DNA from 4 places in the Thalassospira sp. UBA4513 genome. Region 1 is predicted to be linked to each of the others. Evidence: predicted binding sites of a transcription regulator. Region 1 holds the regulator's gene; each other region holds the start of a gene.
The links. Region 1 encodes PhoB, which activates phosphate uptake and scavenging genes when phosphate is short. Its sites were predicted from a motif close to TNTCATAAAACTGTCA; they were not measured.

Region 1 (3,819 bases):
CGCTTGGTGAAACTGCACCGCTTCTGATGATCGGGATGGTGGCCTTTATTGTTGATATCCCGGGCGGGGCGCTTGACCCGGCAACGGTTCTGCCGGTCCAGATCTATCTGTGGGCAGACAGCCCGGAACGTGCCTTTGTCGAGAAAACCTCGGCAGCGATTATGGTGTTGCTGGCCTTCCTTGTCCTGATGAATGGACTGGCTGTGTATCTGCGCAAAAAATTTGAACGGAAGTGGTAAAATGGCTGCTGTATCCCAGAGCGCAATGACGGCGGAGCCGTCGGTCGAAAAACCGAAAATGACCGCGCGCAAGCTCGATCTTTTCTATAGCGACAATCAGGCCCTCTATGAGGTCAACCTTGATATCCCCGAACAGCAGGTAACCGCACTGATTGGTCCGTCGGGCTGTGGTAAATCCACCTTCCTGCGCTGCCTGAACCGGATGAATGACACCATTGACGGTGTGACGATCAAAGGTGACGTTACCCTGGATGGTCGCGACATCTATGACAAGCGGATCGACGTGGTTCAGCTGCGCGCGCGCATCGGCATGGTGTTCCAGAAACCGAACCCGTTCCCGAAATCGATCTATGACAACGTGGCCTATGGCCCGCGTATTCATGGTCTGGTCAATTCGCGTGACGAACTTGATGAAATCGTCATGACCTCGCTTGAACGTGCAGGCCTTCTCAAGGAAGTCAAAGATCGCCTGCAATCGCCGGCAACCGGTCTTTCCGGTGGTCAGCAGCAGCGCCTTTGCATTGCGCGTGCGGTTGCCGTCAGCCCGGAAGTCATCCTGATGGATGAGCCGTGCTCGGCCCTTGATCCGATTGCGACCGCCAAGGTCGAGGAACTGATAGACGAGTTGCGTTCGAACTACACGATCGTGATCGTGACCCACTCCATGCAGCAGGCCGCCCGTGTGTCGCAGCGCACCGCGTTCTTCCACCTTGGAAAGCTGGTTGAAGTCGGTGAAACCGATCAGATCTTTACCAACCCGAAGGACGAACGCACCAAGGGTTACATTACCGGCCGCTTCGGTTAAGCGACGCCAGGAGTACGCATAAATGGCTGATGAACATACCCATATCGTAAGTTCGTTCGACGAGGAACTGACCCGTCTGAACAACATCATTTCGCAAATGGGCGGGCTTGCTGAAAGCCAGCTTATTTCCTCGATCAGATCCATCGTCAAACGCGATTCCGAACTGGCCGAGAAAGTCATCCTGTCCGATCAGCGCATTGATGTGCTCGAACAGGAAGTCCAGGACTTTGCCGTCCGTCTTCTGGCCCTGCGTCAGCCGATGGCAGATGACCTGCGTCAGGTGGTGACGGCCCTTAAGCTGTCAAACGACCTTGAACGCATTGGCGACCTTGCCAAAAACATCGCCAAACGCGCGCAGGTGCTGAACCAGATCCCGCCGATCCGTCCGGTTCAGGCGATCCCGAACATGGCCAAGCTGGCCCAGGAAATCATCAAGGATGTCCTGGATGCCTATATCGAAAGCGACGCCGAAAAGGCCCACCGGGTCTGGGAACGCGATCAGGAAGTCGACGATATGTACAATTCGCTGTTCCGCGAATTGCTGACCTACATGATGGAAGATCCGCGCAACATTACCGCATCGACCCATCTGTTGTTCATTGCCAAGAACATCGAACGTATCGGTGATCACGCAACCAATATCGCCGAAACGATCTATTACCGGATCAAGGGCGAAGACCTGCCGGGGATTGACCGGCCAAAAAACGACGCAGCGAACTTCGCTGTTGTCGAACCGAATGACTGACACGGGAGCATAGGAAGATGGACCCAACGGTTCTTATCGTCGAGGACGAGGCAGCAATCGTAACCATGTTGCGCTACAACCTCGAACGCGAGGGGATGCAGGTTGTCGAAGCCGGTGACGGTGACGAAGCGTTGAAAATTCTGGCTGAAACCCATGTCGATCTGGTTTTGCTCGACTGGATGCTGCCGGTGATGTCGGGGATCGAGGTCTGCCGTCAGATCCGCCGCAAGCCTGAAAGCCGCGATTTGCCGGTGATCATGGTGACAGCACGTGGCGAAGAAGGCGACCGCATCCGCGGTCTTGATACCGGGGCTGATGACTATGTCACCAAGCCGTTTGCCATTGGCGAGCTGCTCGCCCGTATCCGCGCGCTTTTGCGCCGGTCCGGTCCGGCGCAACCACAAGGGCAGTTGATCTATTCCGACATCGAAATGGATCTCGCCGCCCACCGGGTCAGCCGCAATGGAAAATCGATCCATCTTGGCCCGACCGAGTTCCGTCTGCTGCGCTATTTCCTCGAACATCCGGGGCGGGTTTTCTCGCGCGAACAGTTGCTTAACGCGGTTTGGGGCCCGAATATCTATGTCGAAACCCGCACAGTCGACGTGCATATCCGCCGCCTGCGCAAGGCGCTCAATGACGTCAAGGGCACGCGCGATATCATCCGCACCGTCCGTGCGGCGGGCTATGCACTGGACTCTGAAACCGCTGCCTAAGCCGGTTTCGATACGCGATCTAATGAAAAACCCCCGCTGCAGCGTGCCGCGGGGGTTTTTGTTCTAAGGCCGTAACGTCTTCAGTTTTTTTTCTTCGCCGGTTTGTCCGCATTCTCCGAACCTGACGGTTTGCGCTGCGGGCGCGGCGCCAGTTCGTTCATCAACAGCATGTCCGCACGGCGGAATTTGGCGATTTCGGCATCAATATCTTCCTGCGGCACGTCGCACGCCGCCAAAACGTGATCGGATAACCGCAACCCGGTTTCGAGAACTTCCGGGATGGCGGCATCCGCCCCATGGCGCGACAGCGGCCCGATATGGGTGATGTCCTGCGCGCGGGCAAAGATCTTCAGATGCGGGTAATGCTGGCGCAAAAGGGCGACCGTCTTCTCGGTCGCATGCGGGTTCCCCATGGCAACAACCGCAATTTTTGCCTCATCCGTGTGTGCCGCCCGGAAAGTTTCCGGTCTGGACCCGTCGGCAAAGTAAACCGGAAGGCCTTCTGCCCGGCCGCGTGAAACCTGCTGTGCATCACTATCAAGCACCAGGAACGGAATGTTGCGCGTCTTGAGCAACCGGGCCAGAACCCGGCCAACACGGCCGCTTCCGATCACCAGAACATGCTGGTGGATGCCCTCGGACTCCTCGGCAATCTTGCCAAGCTGGTCTTCTTCCTTGGGATGAAGCTTTTCCTCGATCTTGTGACCAAGGCTGATAAGCGTCGGGGTCAGCGCCATCGAAATCGCCACCACCGGGATCAGCATGGCGGCCATTTCAAGCGGCACCGCGCCATTTTGCGCGGCCAGGGCAAACATCACAAAGGCAAATTCACCGCCGGCGGCCAAGCTCATGGCTACCCGGATGGCAAGGCCGGTTTCAAACCGGATCGCGCGTGCCAGAACGAACAAAACCGCCGTCTTGATCACCAGCAACAGCACCAGCCACATGACGATGGTGCCAAATTCGTTATAAACAACGTCGGCATCAACCGACATGCCCACCGACATAAAGAACAGCGACAGGAACACGCCGCGGAACGGCGAGATATCGGCTTCGATCTGATGACGGAATTCGGTTTCGGCCAACATCACCCCGGCGATAAACGCACCCAGCGCCATTGAAAGCCCGGAAACCTCGGTCAATGTGCTTGCGGCTAGCACAACAAAAAGCGTGCCGATGGCAAACAGTTCCGGGTTCTTGAGCGACGCGATATAGCGAAACAGACGCGGCAACACATACCGCCCGACGAGTAACAGCAACGCGACCGACCCGAAACCAAGCAGGATGCTCATCCACGGGCTGGTTTCCGTGCCG
Region 2 (3,819 bases), 170 kb from region 1:
GCATATCACTGACGCGGACATATACCGCGCGTGGCAACTCACGCGGGCGGGGGACCTTGTTGTGATGTTCCGGACGTCCGTCAAAGGTATTGAGGATATGAACCATGATGCGGCGACATTCAAATCTGTCTTGATTGCGATATATGATGGCAGATTACCGCAAGACAGACGGATCGGACAGGTTTAACTTGGTCGCATTCCAAAACGCACAAGATGTGACAGGGGCGTCGCCACCACAACGATCCTGTCCTCGGAGGTACAATGTCCAACGAAATCATACCGGAAGCCAGCAATCACGCGGCCCCACTTGGTGATGCGCCCGACGCCCCCAATAATGTGAGTGCAGCCCCGGTTCATAAGGGTTGGCGCAATCCGGAAGTTCTGCTGATCGTTATGGCGGCCGCCATGCCGCTGTCCTTTTCGACCTGGATGGCGCTTCTAAACAACTTTTCGGTCGAAATGGCCGATTTCACTGGCCGCGAGATCGGCATCTTGCAGTCCTTGCGTGAAATCCCCGGTTTCCTTGCTTTTACCGCGATTTTTGTGCTGCTGGTCCTGCGTGAACAGACATTTGCAGTTCTGTCTTTGCTGGTGCTTGGAATTGGCGTTGCCATATCGGGCTATTTCCCGACCGTGATCGGGCTTTATTGCACGACGGTTCTGATGTCGATCGGCTTCCATTATTTCGAAACCATGCAACAGGCCCTGTCATTGCAATGGGTGCGCAAGGATCGCACCGCCATGGTCATGGGACGGCAACTGTCGGCAAAATCAATTTCGTCGCTGATCATGTTTGGCATGGTTTGGGTGATGCTCGAAGTCTTTGCCGTCGAGTATCGCTACGTCTATCTGTTCGGCGGTGCGTTGACGGTCCTGGCCGCCTTGTTTGTCTGGGGGGCGTTTCCGAAATTTGCTGATGCCCATCCGCAGAACAAGAAGCTGATCCTGCGCAAACGCTACTGGCTTTACTATGCGTTGACTTTCATGAGTGGCGCACGCCGTCAGATCTTTACCGTGTTTGCCGGCTTCCTGATGGTCGAGAAGTTCGGTTATGACGCAGCAACCATCACTTTGCTGTATCTGCTTAACCACGTGATCAACATGTTCCTGGCCCCCAAAATCGGCAAGATGATCGGCAAATGGGGCGAACGCCGTGCGCTGGTCTTCGAATATGTCGGACTGTTCATTGTTTTCGTCTCCTACGCCTTTGTCGAAAACCACATTCTGGCCGGTGGTCTTTATGTGATTGACCATCTGTTCTTTGCGCTGGCGATCGCTATCAAGACCTATTTCCAGAAGATCGCCGATCCGGCTGACATCTCCTCAACCGCCGGGGTCAGCTTTACGATCAACCATATCGCGGCTGTTTTCATCCCGGCGGCCTTCGGGTTGATTTGGCTGATTTCGCCGGGTGCGGTGTTCCTTGCCGGGGCCGCCATGGCCTTTGTCTCGCTGGTGTTGGCCCTGAACGTCCCACACGATCCGGAGCCCGGCAACGAGGTTATTCGCGGATACAAGTCAACCGCGATGCAGCCAGCCTGATCACCAAATATCTCTCAGACCAGAAACGCCTGCCGATCGTGGCAGGCGTTTCTGTTTGTGTTTGCCCTGCCTTTTTCGCAAAATCTTCAAAACCCCGCCATTTAAACGGGATTACAGTTTCGCGGTTTAACGCATAAGCAGGGACACGGCTCGATGGTATTCATTCACAAAAACGCTGCCCGGATGACCGGGATTTCGATGGCACTTGCACTGGTAAGCAGCACGGCATTGGCCGATAGCACGGTGTCTTTGCGTATCCTCGAAACCACCGACATCCACACGCAGCTGGTTAATTATGACTATTACCGTGATGGCGAGTCCGACACGGTTGGTCTGGCAAAGGTCGCGACCCTGCTTAAAACCGCACGTGGCGAGGCAGAGAACGTTGTCTTTATCGATAATGGTGACCTGATCCAGGGCAATCCGCTTGGCGATTATATGTCCAAGGAACGTGGTCTTAAGGACGGTGATGTCCATCCGGTCTATAAGGCGATGAACCTTCTTGGTTATGACGCGGCCAATATCGGGAACCATGAATTTAACTACGGTCTCGATTTCCTCGGTAAATCATTGGCCGGTGCCAACTTCCCCTATGTCAGTGCCAACGTCTTTGTTGATGATGGCGATGACAATCCCGACAACGACAAGCCGTATTTCGAACCCTATGTGCTGCTGGATCGGGAGTTTACCGATAATGACGGCAAGGTGCACAAGGCGAAGGTTGGTGTGATCGGGTTTGTGCCGCCCCAGATCATGCAGTGGGACAAGGCCAATCTGGAAGGCAATGTGATTGCAAAAGACATTGTCGAGATGGCAAAAAAATATGTCCCGGAAATGCGCGAAAAGGGTGCGGATATCGTCATTGCTGTTCCGCATTCCGGCCTGTCGACCATGGCGCGTAATGGCATGGAAGAAAATGCCACCTATTACCTTTCCGAAGTCGATGGCATTGATGCGATCCTGTTTGGCCATGCCCACACTGTGTTCCCGTCTGAGGCCTTTTCCGATCTTGAAGGTGTCGATATTGCCAAAGGCACAATCAACGGCGTTGCGGCAGTGATGCCTGGCTTCTGGGGCAGCCATCTTGGCGTGATTGACCTGACCTTGAATGTCACCGATGACGGCGAATGGAGTGTCACCGACAGTCTGTCTGATGCACGTCCGATCTATCAGCGCGAAGGCCGGACCGTGACGCCGCTGGTTGAAGCCGATCCGGAAATCATTGCCGCGGTCAAGGAAGAGCACGAAGCCACCATTGCCTATATGCGCGAAGGTGTGGGCACCACGTCGGCACCGATCAACAGCTTCTTTGCGCTTGTGGCCGATGATCCTTCGATCCAGATCGTGACCAATGCCCAGAAATGGTATCTCGAAAAGATCCTGAACGGATCGGAATATGATGGCATTCCAATCCTGTCGGCCGGGGCGCCGTTCAAGGCCGGTGGTCGTGGTGGTCCGGACTATTTCACCGACATTCCCGAAGGCAAAATTGCGCTTAAAAATGTCGCGGATCTTTACATCTATCCAAACACCGTGCGCGCAGTATTGCTTGATGGTGATCAGGTGCGTGAATGGCTTGAAATGTCAGCAGGCCAGTTCAATCAGATTGATCCGAACAGCAGCGAAGAACAAGCTCTGATCAACTCGGATTTCCCGACCTATAATTATGATGTGATTGATGGCGTGACCTACGAAATCGATGTCACCAAACCGGCCCGCTATAACAAGGCGGGCGAAGTGATCAATCCCGACAGTCACCGCATCGTCAATCTGAGCTTCGAAGGCAAACCGGTGACAGCAGATCAGAAGTTTGTCGTTGCGACCAACAACTATCGCGCCGGCGGTGGTGGCAATTTCCCGGGCCTTGATGGATCGACGATCATTGTCGAGGCACCAGATGAAAACCGTACGGTGCTTGCCAACTATATCCTGACCGAAAAGGAAATTGATCCGAAGGCGGATGGCAACTGGACCTTTGCCCCAATCGGTGAGGCGTCCGATGTAACGTTTGTTACCAGCCCCAAGGCATCCTCGGCCGTGAACGCACCTGACAATATCAGCTTCGTTGGCGAGGATCAGGAAGGCTTTGCCAAATACGTGCTGCAAACAAGGTAATCAACCCAACCTTGATATCGCCCAACGAAAAAGCCGCCCGGATCAGGCGGCTTTTTTGTATCTCGGTGTCTCTGCGGGCAATTGCCAGGCGCAGAACAGATTATTTCCGGCTTGCAGCCTGCGGGCCTTTGCCGCCGGGGCCACCCTGCTGTGCAGGGGGAT
Region 3 (3,819 bases), on a different contig from region 1:
CGGAAGACCCGTACCGGCAAACGCGATCGAGAAGAACAAGGCGGTATCAACCGCCGACCCGATGCCGGAAGACACCAGCGGTGCTTTCCACCAGCTTGCACGGCGCAGTTTGTCAAACACGGTCACATCAAGCATCTGGGCAATCAGAAACGCCGAACCCGATGCGATGGCAATGCGCGTATCCGCAACGATCAGGGACAGAACAACCGCCAGCGCAAAACCGGCCAGCACGACAACCCGTGCCGCCGCCGCACCGCGGGCACGGTTGGTCAGGTCCGTAACAAGGAAAGCGACCGGATAGGTAAAGGCACCATAGGTCAGCCAGTCCGCCAGAACGCCGGGCAGCGGGTATTCGACCAGAATGTTCGATGCAACAACGGTCACCGCCATGGCGAGGACACCGAAAATGATCGCTTTCATCTGTTAGCCCTTCTCATCAAATGAACCCACGCATAACAAAACTCGCGGCCCACCATACTGGGCGACGATCACGAACGGATTCTGTGTAACTTTGGTGCGGCTGTTTACGCGCAGACCAAGGTCCGGTCAAGGAAAAACGGCGATCAGGAAAACCTGATCGCCGCTGCAGATCGCTGCAAGTCGCCCCGGGGAAAATGGGGCGCCGCGCCGCGAAACCATATTCGTTTTAAGTTACAGCATGATGCCACGAATGGTGAAGAACAGAAGCGCGCCGAGGAAGGCACCGGCCGGAACCGTCACCACCCACGCGGTTGCAATCGTCACCGCATAGCGACGACGCACCAGAAGACGCTTGCGCATTTTCTTCTCGGCCTTTTCGGCCTCACTCGGGTCAATCTGACGAAGCGCTTCGATATGTTCATCGCCCTGTTCGTTTTCCGGACGGTCCACCAACATCGGCGATGCGACCTTACGACGGCGATGCGACAGGCTTTCACGCAGGAAACCAACCCCGAACACAGCACCAACCGCAATGTGGGTCGAACTGACGGGAAGACCCAGTGCAGATGCGACAATCACCGTAAGGGCCGCCGACAATGCCACGGTATAGGCACGGATCGGATCAAGCTTGGTGATCTTTGATCCAACCGTCTTGATCAGTTTCGGACCAAACAGGATCAGACCGGCAGAAATACCAAGCGCGCCGATGACCATCACCCAGATCGGGATCGGGGCCGAGGTCACGATCTGACCGCTATCAACACCGGAAACAATGGCGGCCAGCGGACCAATCGCGTTGGCAACATCGTTCGAGCCATGCGCAAAGGACAGCAAGGCTGCTGAGACGACAAGCGGAATGCGAAACAGCGATGCGATTTCCTTGCGACGGCCGGTCATGCTGGCCGAAGCACGGAAGACGGCCTTGCGAACCGGGATCACGGTCAGGAAGAACGCGGCAACACCAATGGCGATCACAACCGGTGTTTCGGCCTTCCAGATTTTCTTCACACCCTTCATCATCAGATACATCGTGAAGGCCGAGACCATAACGCCGACCAAGATCGGAACCCATTTGCGTGCAGCGGTCACGCGGTCTTCGGTGTAAAGAATGCGGAATTTGATAAAGGCCAGGAACCCGGCAGCAATCAAACCACCCAGAACCGGCGAGATCACCCAACTTGCGGCGATTGTGCCCATGGTCGGCCAGTTTACCGCCCCAATGCCAACGGCGGCCATACCAGCCCCCATGACACCACCAACAATCGAATGCGTGGTTGAGACCGGCGCGCCAAACCAGGTCGCCAGGTTCAGCCAAAGGGCCGCGGCCAGAAGGGCTGCCATCATCGCCCAGACAAAGGTTTGGGCATCGGGCATTTGGGTGGGATCAATAATGCCGTTCTTGATCGTGCCGACAACATCGCCACCGGCAATGATCGCACCGGCGGCCTCGAATATGGCCGCAATCAAAAGGGCACCAACCATGGTCAGCGCCTTGGAACCCACAGCCGGACCAACATTGTTGGCAACGTCGTTGGCCCCGATATTCAGCGCCATATAACCACCGATAACGGCGGCGGCGATCAGGAAGCCACTTTGCGGCAGTCCGCCCATGTGAAAGGCGACAAACGCACTACAGGCAAGCAGGAAGACAAGTGCCAGACCAAGCTTCGCACTGATCGATGCTGTTTCACCCAGCCCCGCATCCATGCGTTTTTGCCACTTGAGATCCTTATCCAGAGCAGTTTTCTTTACCGACATAATCAACCGTTACCATCAAAGGGAATCGACGGGCGGATCATGTCGAAGCCGGACCTCTTTGTTAAGGTTTTTTTGCTGTTTTATGACGACCTTCGGATAAGTCTTTGAGGATAAAGAAAAACGGCCCCACAAAACGGGGCCGTTTTCCAACATTTTCAAGGGATTTGATATCAGCGACCGAACTGGTTCAAAAGCCCCTTCAGCAGGCCTTTGGCCGCATCCTCGGCAGAGCCGCCACCAGAGCCACCCGTTCCCGATGAATCATTGCTTGATCCGCTGCCGCCCAGTGCCTTGTCGATCAGGTTGTCGAGAACCCGAACGGCAACCTTGTCCATGCGTCCGGTGATGACCGGATCATCGATCTTGCCTTTGGCATAGACGCTGAACGGCGGCAATTCTTCGATCTTTTCGGAGAAATCGAAATCAGCCTGCGTATCCATCACCCAGCGCGGCAAATCAAGGGTCGCATCCGCATCCGCTGTGCCGACCCGCGACAGTGCTTCGACACGGGTGGTTTTGGCAATGCCGTTAGTGATGGTCATGTCGGCTTCAAGCGATTGCATGAGATCGTTGTTGCCAACACCTTCAACCACCATGGCCTGCGGGCCCTGACGCAGAAGTGCTTCGATATTCAGGCGCGGATCCGGCGGCCGTTTATCGGCATTACTGAACCGCACATTGTTCAGAACCAGATTGGCTGTACCGTTCAGGGCCGACACCAGACGGCGGGATGTATTGCCCTGCGCATTGGCATCAAATGTCAGTCCCAGTCCGCCAAGGATGGTGTCACTTGCCACCCGGATCGGCACCAGACTTTCGATCCGCGCACTGTCCAAACGACCGGCAAGGGCCAGTTTGGGCACATCAGTGTTGCGCGCATCAAAGGTGCCGTTAATCGCAAGATCCCCCTGCCCCAGAAGCCCGGTAAAGCTCGGAATGCTGAGAAGCCCGTTAACCAACGTTGCCTTCAGATCCGGATTGATCAGGCTGTAGGTATCGAAATCAAGCTGATCCAGGGCAACCGCAATATCAGCATCAATCGAACGAAGGGCCGAGACATCAATCACGGTGTCATCCCACGGCGTGCCGTCGCGGGCATCAACGCGCGTAACCATCGTGGTTTTCGGCAGATTGAACGCTGCCTTGCGCGGGCCGCTGCCCATACCGGGCATCAGGCTTGCACGCTTTTCTGCTGGCAGGAACGGATCCACCACAAGCTTGCCACCGGAAAGTGCGACAGAAAGCTTGGGCTGTGCCTGTGAAGCATCAAAGCGCACGTTGCCCGACGTTTCAAATGCGCCGAGGATAAGCTTCAGCCCATCGACCGCGACATTCTGCGCATTGCCCTTCACAGTGCCGGAAACTGCCAGTCGGCCGAGATTGCCCGATGGCGTGTAGGTTGGTGCCAAAAGCTCCAGCGCACGGTTCAGGCTGGATGCCTGAACGGCAAGCTTGCCATCAATGCCGGGATTACTGCCGAGCATCTCGGAAACTACGCCATCAAGAGCAACCTGCAAAAGCGGGTTGGACACATCAAGCGCAACCCTCGGCCCGGTGACCGGGCCATTCAGGTCCAGATTTGCCTGAACACTCTTGTAACTGCTTGCCGGTGCCGGGAGGGTAATACCCGTCAGCTTCGCC
Region 4 (3,819 bases), on a different contig from region 1:
ACGCGGCCGGCCAGAATGACATAAAGCGAGTCGATGTGAAGCTGGATCACCAGCAGCTGTTTTTCGTTGGCCGTGGTGCGGTCGGCAACGAAGATTTCCATCGATTTTGCGATCTGCGTCATCAGGGGATACTGGAAAGTGCCGCCCAGGGCCTTGACCGAATATGCAAGGTCATTTGCCGCGATGATGGCTTCTGGCCGCTTGGGCTTGTCGTGCAGGGCGTTGATTACCAGTTTGCGGCATTCCATCAGGTCCTTGCCGATGTCACGGACAAAGGTCTCGGAGCTGCGCTGTACAACCTGTTCGAGCTCTTCAAGCTGTTCAGGTGACAGGTTGATGTCAAATCCCTTGATGAAGTTGACAGCTTTGCGTTTCAGATCGGTCTGCGCAGGGATGATCTGCACATTCTTCTTTTTCTTAGGTTCTTCCGGCTTCACGATGGCTCCGCTTCCCCAGTCATAATGGGTCATTCGTCAAGGCTCCTACGATCAGGACCATCAAACTGGACCTGTCTGCGACGTCGGTCCGGGCCAAAATACGTTCCAGTGTTAATGAAACGTCTTGGTCGGGCGATGACCGAAACCAGACGGCTGTAAAGTGCCTTGGCGTTAAAGGGTTTGGCAAGAAATTCAGTAATCCCAAGGTCACGTGCCGTCGTCACATAACGCATCTCGGAATGTGCGGTCAGCATAATCACCGGAATGAACCGGTTTGGCGAATTGGTCGAATTGCGCATGACATCGAGGAATTCAAGGCCATCCATGCCGCGCAAGCGCCATTCACAAATCACGATATCAATTTTTTCGGTGCGTAGTACGTCAAAGGCATTATTCGGCGATTTTACACGCTGTATATGACTGGCTCCGAGATAGGCGAGCGTGTCATAGACCACCTGAGCTGAAATCTTGTCCCCGTCAACGATCAGAAAACTAATCTTACTAAAGTCTATTTTCGCGTTCATCCGGCCTCGGTTCCTGAGCATCATCACGAAATGCGTCGCTGTTCAGGGGGATACAGCAGCAAATCTAAACAGTTGCTGATATATAAACCCTTATACCTTTGTCTGGTTTCCAGCAAGGCCAAACCACTCTGTGTTCAGCCCGAAAATCTGACAAATACTGACCCCAAGCCAGCTGAAAAATTAGAACAAACGACGTTTACGTCTTTTTGTTTTTGATGCTCGTGTCCGGTTTGAACACACCCAATATTGGGCCTTTTTTTCAATAGTAAAGAGGAAGATCTTTTTTATTTCATGGGCTTGGTGACGCCGTCGTCATCAATCACCTTAACGGCAACACCGGACTCCTCGAACATTTCGGTCGATATCTTCATATCTTGTTCCCAGCGTTCAAGAAAGTCCGGGGTCAGTTTTGACTTGTCGACATAGACCTCGGCGATGCCTGCCTGGATGATTGCGCGCGCGCAATCGCAGCACGGAAAGTGCGTCACATACAGGGCGCAGCCATCAAGCGATGTGCCGGTGTAACTGGCATTATAAATAGCATTGCGTTCGGCATGTTCGGTATAGGCGTATTTTTCCGGACGCTGATGGCGGCTTTCGACTTCGTCATCGACCCCGCGCGGAAACCCGTTATAGCCGACAGCACGAATTTCTTTTTTCGGGCCGATGACAACCGCACCGACCTGGGTGCTACGGTCTTTTGACCAGTCTGCAATATGGGCTGCAAGTCCAAGAAAGCGATGGTGCCATTTGCTCATGAAAAGGGTCCTGTCTGCGCCGTAAAATTGGTCTGTTGGGTATTCGTTTTTGACCGGCACGTTTCACCGGTACGGGTTCTTTAAAGAAGGTGCTTCTTGTAATTGTCCAGCGAAAAATCACATTTTTGTAAAGGCATTTAATGAAAAGTCCCTGTTCAAATAGGGGCTGATTGATTATTAAGGGGTTACCCCCAGAAAAGATCAGGACGCCTTTTCGTCTCGCCGCAGATGCAGGCCGAAGCGGGAAGGATCACGTGTAAACCGAATAACAAGAGGTAGCAGCCGATGCGCCGTCAACGTAAGGCGAAGATCATCGCGACCCTGGGGCCGGCAAGTTCAAAGCCAGAAATCCTCGAGAAAATTGTGCAGACAGGTGTGGATGTGTTCCGCCTGAACTTCTCGCATGGGGAACACTCAGAACATCTGGCCCGTTTTGAAGCGATCCGTGTCGTCGAAGAAAAACTCGGCCGGCCGATCGGTATTTTGATGGATCTTCAAGGTCCGAAAATTCGTGTTGGTACCTTTGCCGACGGTGAAGTTGAACTCACCGCCGGTGATACGTTCAAATTCGATATGGACAAGAAGCCGGGCGACAACAAGCGTGTGTCGCTTCCGCATCCGGAAGTCTATGCAGCTATCAAGCCGGGTGCGAACCTGCTGCTTGATGATGGTAAGCTGCGCATGCGTGTCGAGAAATGCGACGACAAGTCGGCCGAATGTACCGTCATTACCGGTGGGCCGCTTTCCAACCGCAAGGGTGTCAACCTTCCGGATGTGATGTTGCCGCTCTCACCGCTGACCGAAAAGGACCGTGCCGATCTGGATTACGGTCTTGAGATGGGCGTTGATTTCGTGGCGCTGTCCTTTGTGCAACGTCCCGAAGACGTTGCCGAGGCCCGCAAGATCATTCAGGGCCGTGCAGCCATCGTTTCCAAACTGGAAAAGCCGCAGGCGATTGATCACCTTGATGAGATTGTCGATCTGTCGGACATGATCATGGTTGCCCGTGGTGACCTTGGTGTCGAATGCCCGCCGGAAGATGTGCCGATCCTGCAGAAACGTATCATCAAAGCGTGCCGCGAAGCCGGCAAGCCGGTGATCGTTGCGACCCAGATGCTTGACTCGATGGTGTCCAACCCGGCCCCGACCCGTGCCGAAGCATCCGACGTTGCGACCGCGATCTATGACGGTGCCGATGCGGTGATGCTGTCAGCCGAAAGTGCGGTCGGCAAATATCCGCTTGAAACCGTTTCGATCATGGACCGTATCCTACGCCGTGTGGAGCAGGATGAGCTTTATTACCGGATGCGTGACGCCAACCGCCCGGATCCGGAACATAACGCCCCGGATGCAATCAGTGCAGCCGCCCGTCAGGTGGCGACCACCATCGGGGCGAAGGCAGTTGTTAACTATACATCTTCCGGGTCGACGGCATTCCGTGCTGCACGTGAACGTCCGGAAGTGCCAATTCTTGGCCTGACCCCAAGGATTCAGACCGCACGTCGTCTGGCCTTGTGTTGGGGCGTGCATCCGGTCTTTACCCGCGATGCGACCAACTTTGCCGAAATGGTCGGAATCGCCACCGAAGTGGCAAAGCGTGAGGAATTTGCAGGACCGGGTGATTCGCTTGTTATCACCGCCGGTGTGCCGTTCGGAACGCCGGGTGCGACCAATATTCTGCGCATTGCATGGGTCGGCAATAATTAACGCAAGTGAGTGCGTGTAACGATTTTCGATGACGGGCGTCCTTTTGGGGCGCCCGTTTTCATTTGCGCAGATTGCCAGAAGTCCGTCGGCGCGCAGGTTTTTCGATGGCAATGGGCAGGAGGGGGCATAGACCCCTGTATCGTTAATGTTTTTTTGAGTCTTTGCGCCGATAGTCATTCTGTAATCAAGGCTCTGTCTGTTGATATGTGCCCTTGAGATTGGGTTATGAAAATTAGACGCCTTGTCTGGTTGTGTATCACTGTCAGTTTGGGTTAAGCTGTTCTGACAAAACACAAAAATAAGGCATCGCAACGTCGATGCCGATACGCCGCCAGGCACGGGACCAGGGGAATTACTGCGATAATGCTGAGTTGGATGTTCAATCGGCAGAAA

Region 2: the regulator PhoB is predicted to act here: its motif matches at 1,616-1,631, upstream of B2T33_RS19430 (bifunctional 2',3'-cyclic-nucleotide 2'-phosphodiesterase/3'-nucleotidase).
Region 3: the regulator PhoB is predicted to act here: its motif matches at 2,251-2,266, upstream of B2T33_RS07515 (inorganic phosphate transporter).
Region 4: the regulator PhoB is predicted to act here: its motif matches at 1,837-1,852, upstream of B2T33_RS02225 (deoxycytidylate deaminase).

What each region holds. Positions count from the first base shown of each region.
Region 1 is NZ_DGMR01000039.1:383,524-387,342, forward strand. Features, by position in the region: gene pstA (phosphate ABC transporter permease PstA) at 1-239, shown strand, start outside; gene pstB (phosphate ABC transporter ATP-binding protein PstB) at 241-1,044, shown strand; gene phoU (phosphate signaling complex protein PhoU) at 1,067-1,789, shown strand; gene phoB (phosphate regulon transcriptional regulator PhoB) at 1,807-2,505, shown strand; gene B2T33_RS18635 (cation:proton antiporter) at 2,586-3,819, opposite strand, start outside.
Region 2 is NZ_DGMR01000039.1:555,876-559,694, forward strand. Features, by position in the region: gene B2T33_RS19420 (AraC family transcriptional regulator) at 1-106, opposite strand, end outside; gene B2T33_RS19425 (MFS transporter) at 262-1,542, shown strand; gene B2T33_RS19430 (bifunctional 2',3'-cyclic-nucleotide 2'-phosphodiesterase/3'-nucleotidase) at 1,696-3,657, shown strand; gene B2T33_RS19435 (GcrA family cell cycle regulator) at 3,758-3,819, opposite strand, start outside.
Region 3 is NZ_DGMR01000020.1:48,254-52,072, forward strand. Features, by position in the region: gene B2T33_RS07510 (VUT family protein) at 1-420, opposite strand, end outside; gene B2T33_RS07515 (inorganic phosphate transporter) at 652-2,178, opposite strand; gene B2T33_RS07520 (AsmA family protein) at 2,349-3,819, opposite strand, start outside.
Region 4 is NZ_DGMR01000005.1:75,056-78,874, reverse strand. Features, by position in the region: gene B2T33_RS02235 (transcriptional regulator) at 1-470, opposite strand, end outside; gene B2T33_RS02230 (response regulator) at 467-961, opposite strand; gene B2T33_RS02225 (deoxycytidylate deaminase) at 1,246-1,719, opposite strand; gene pyk (pyruvate kinase) at 2,005-3,426, shown strand; gene B2T33_RS02215 (DUF2336 domain-containing protein) at 3,790-3,819, shown strand, end outside.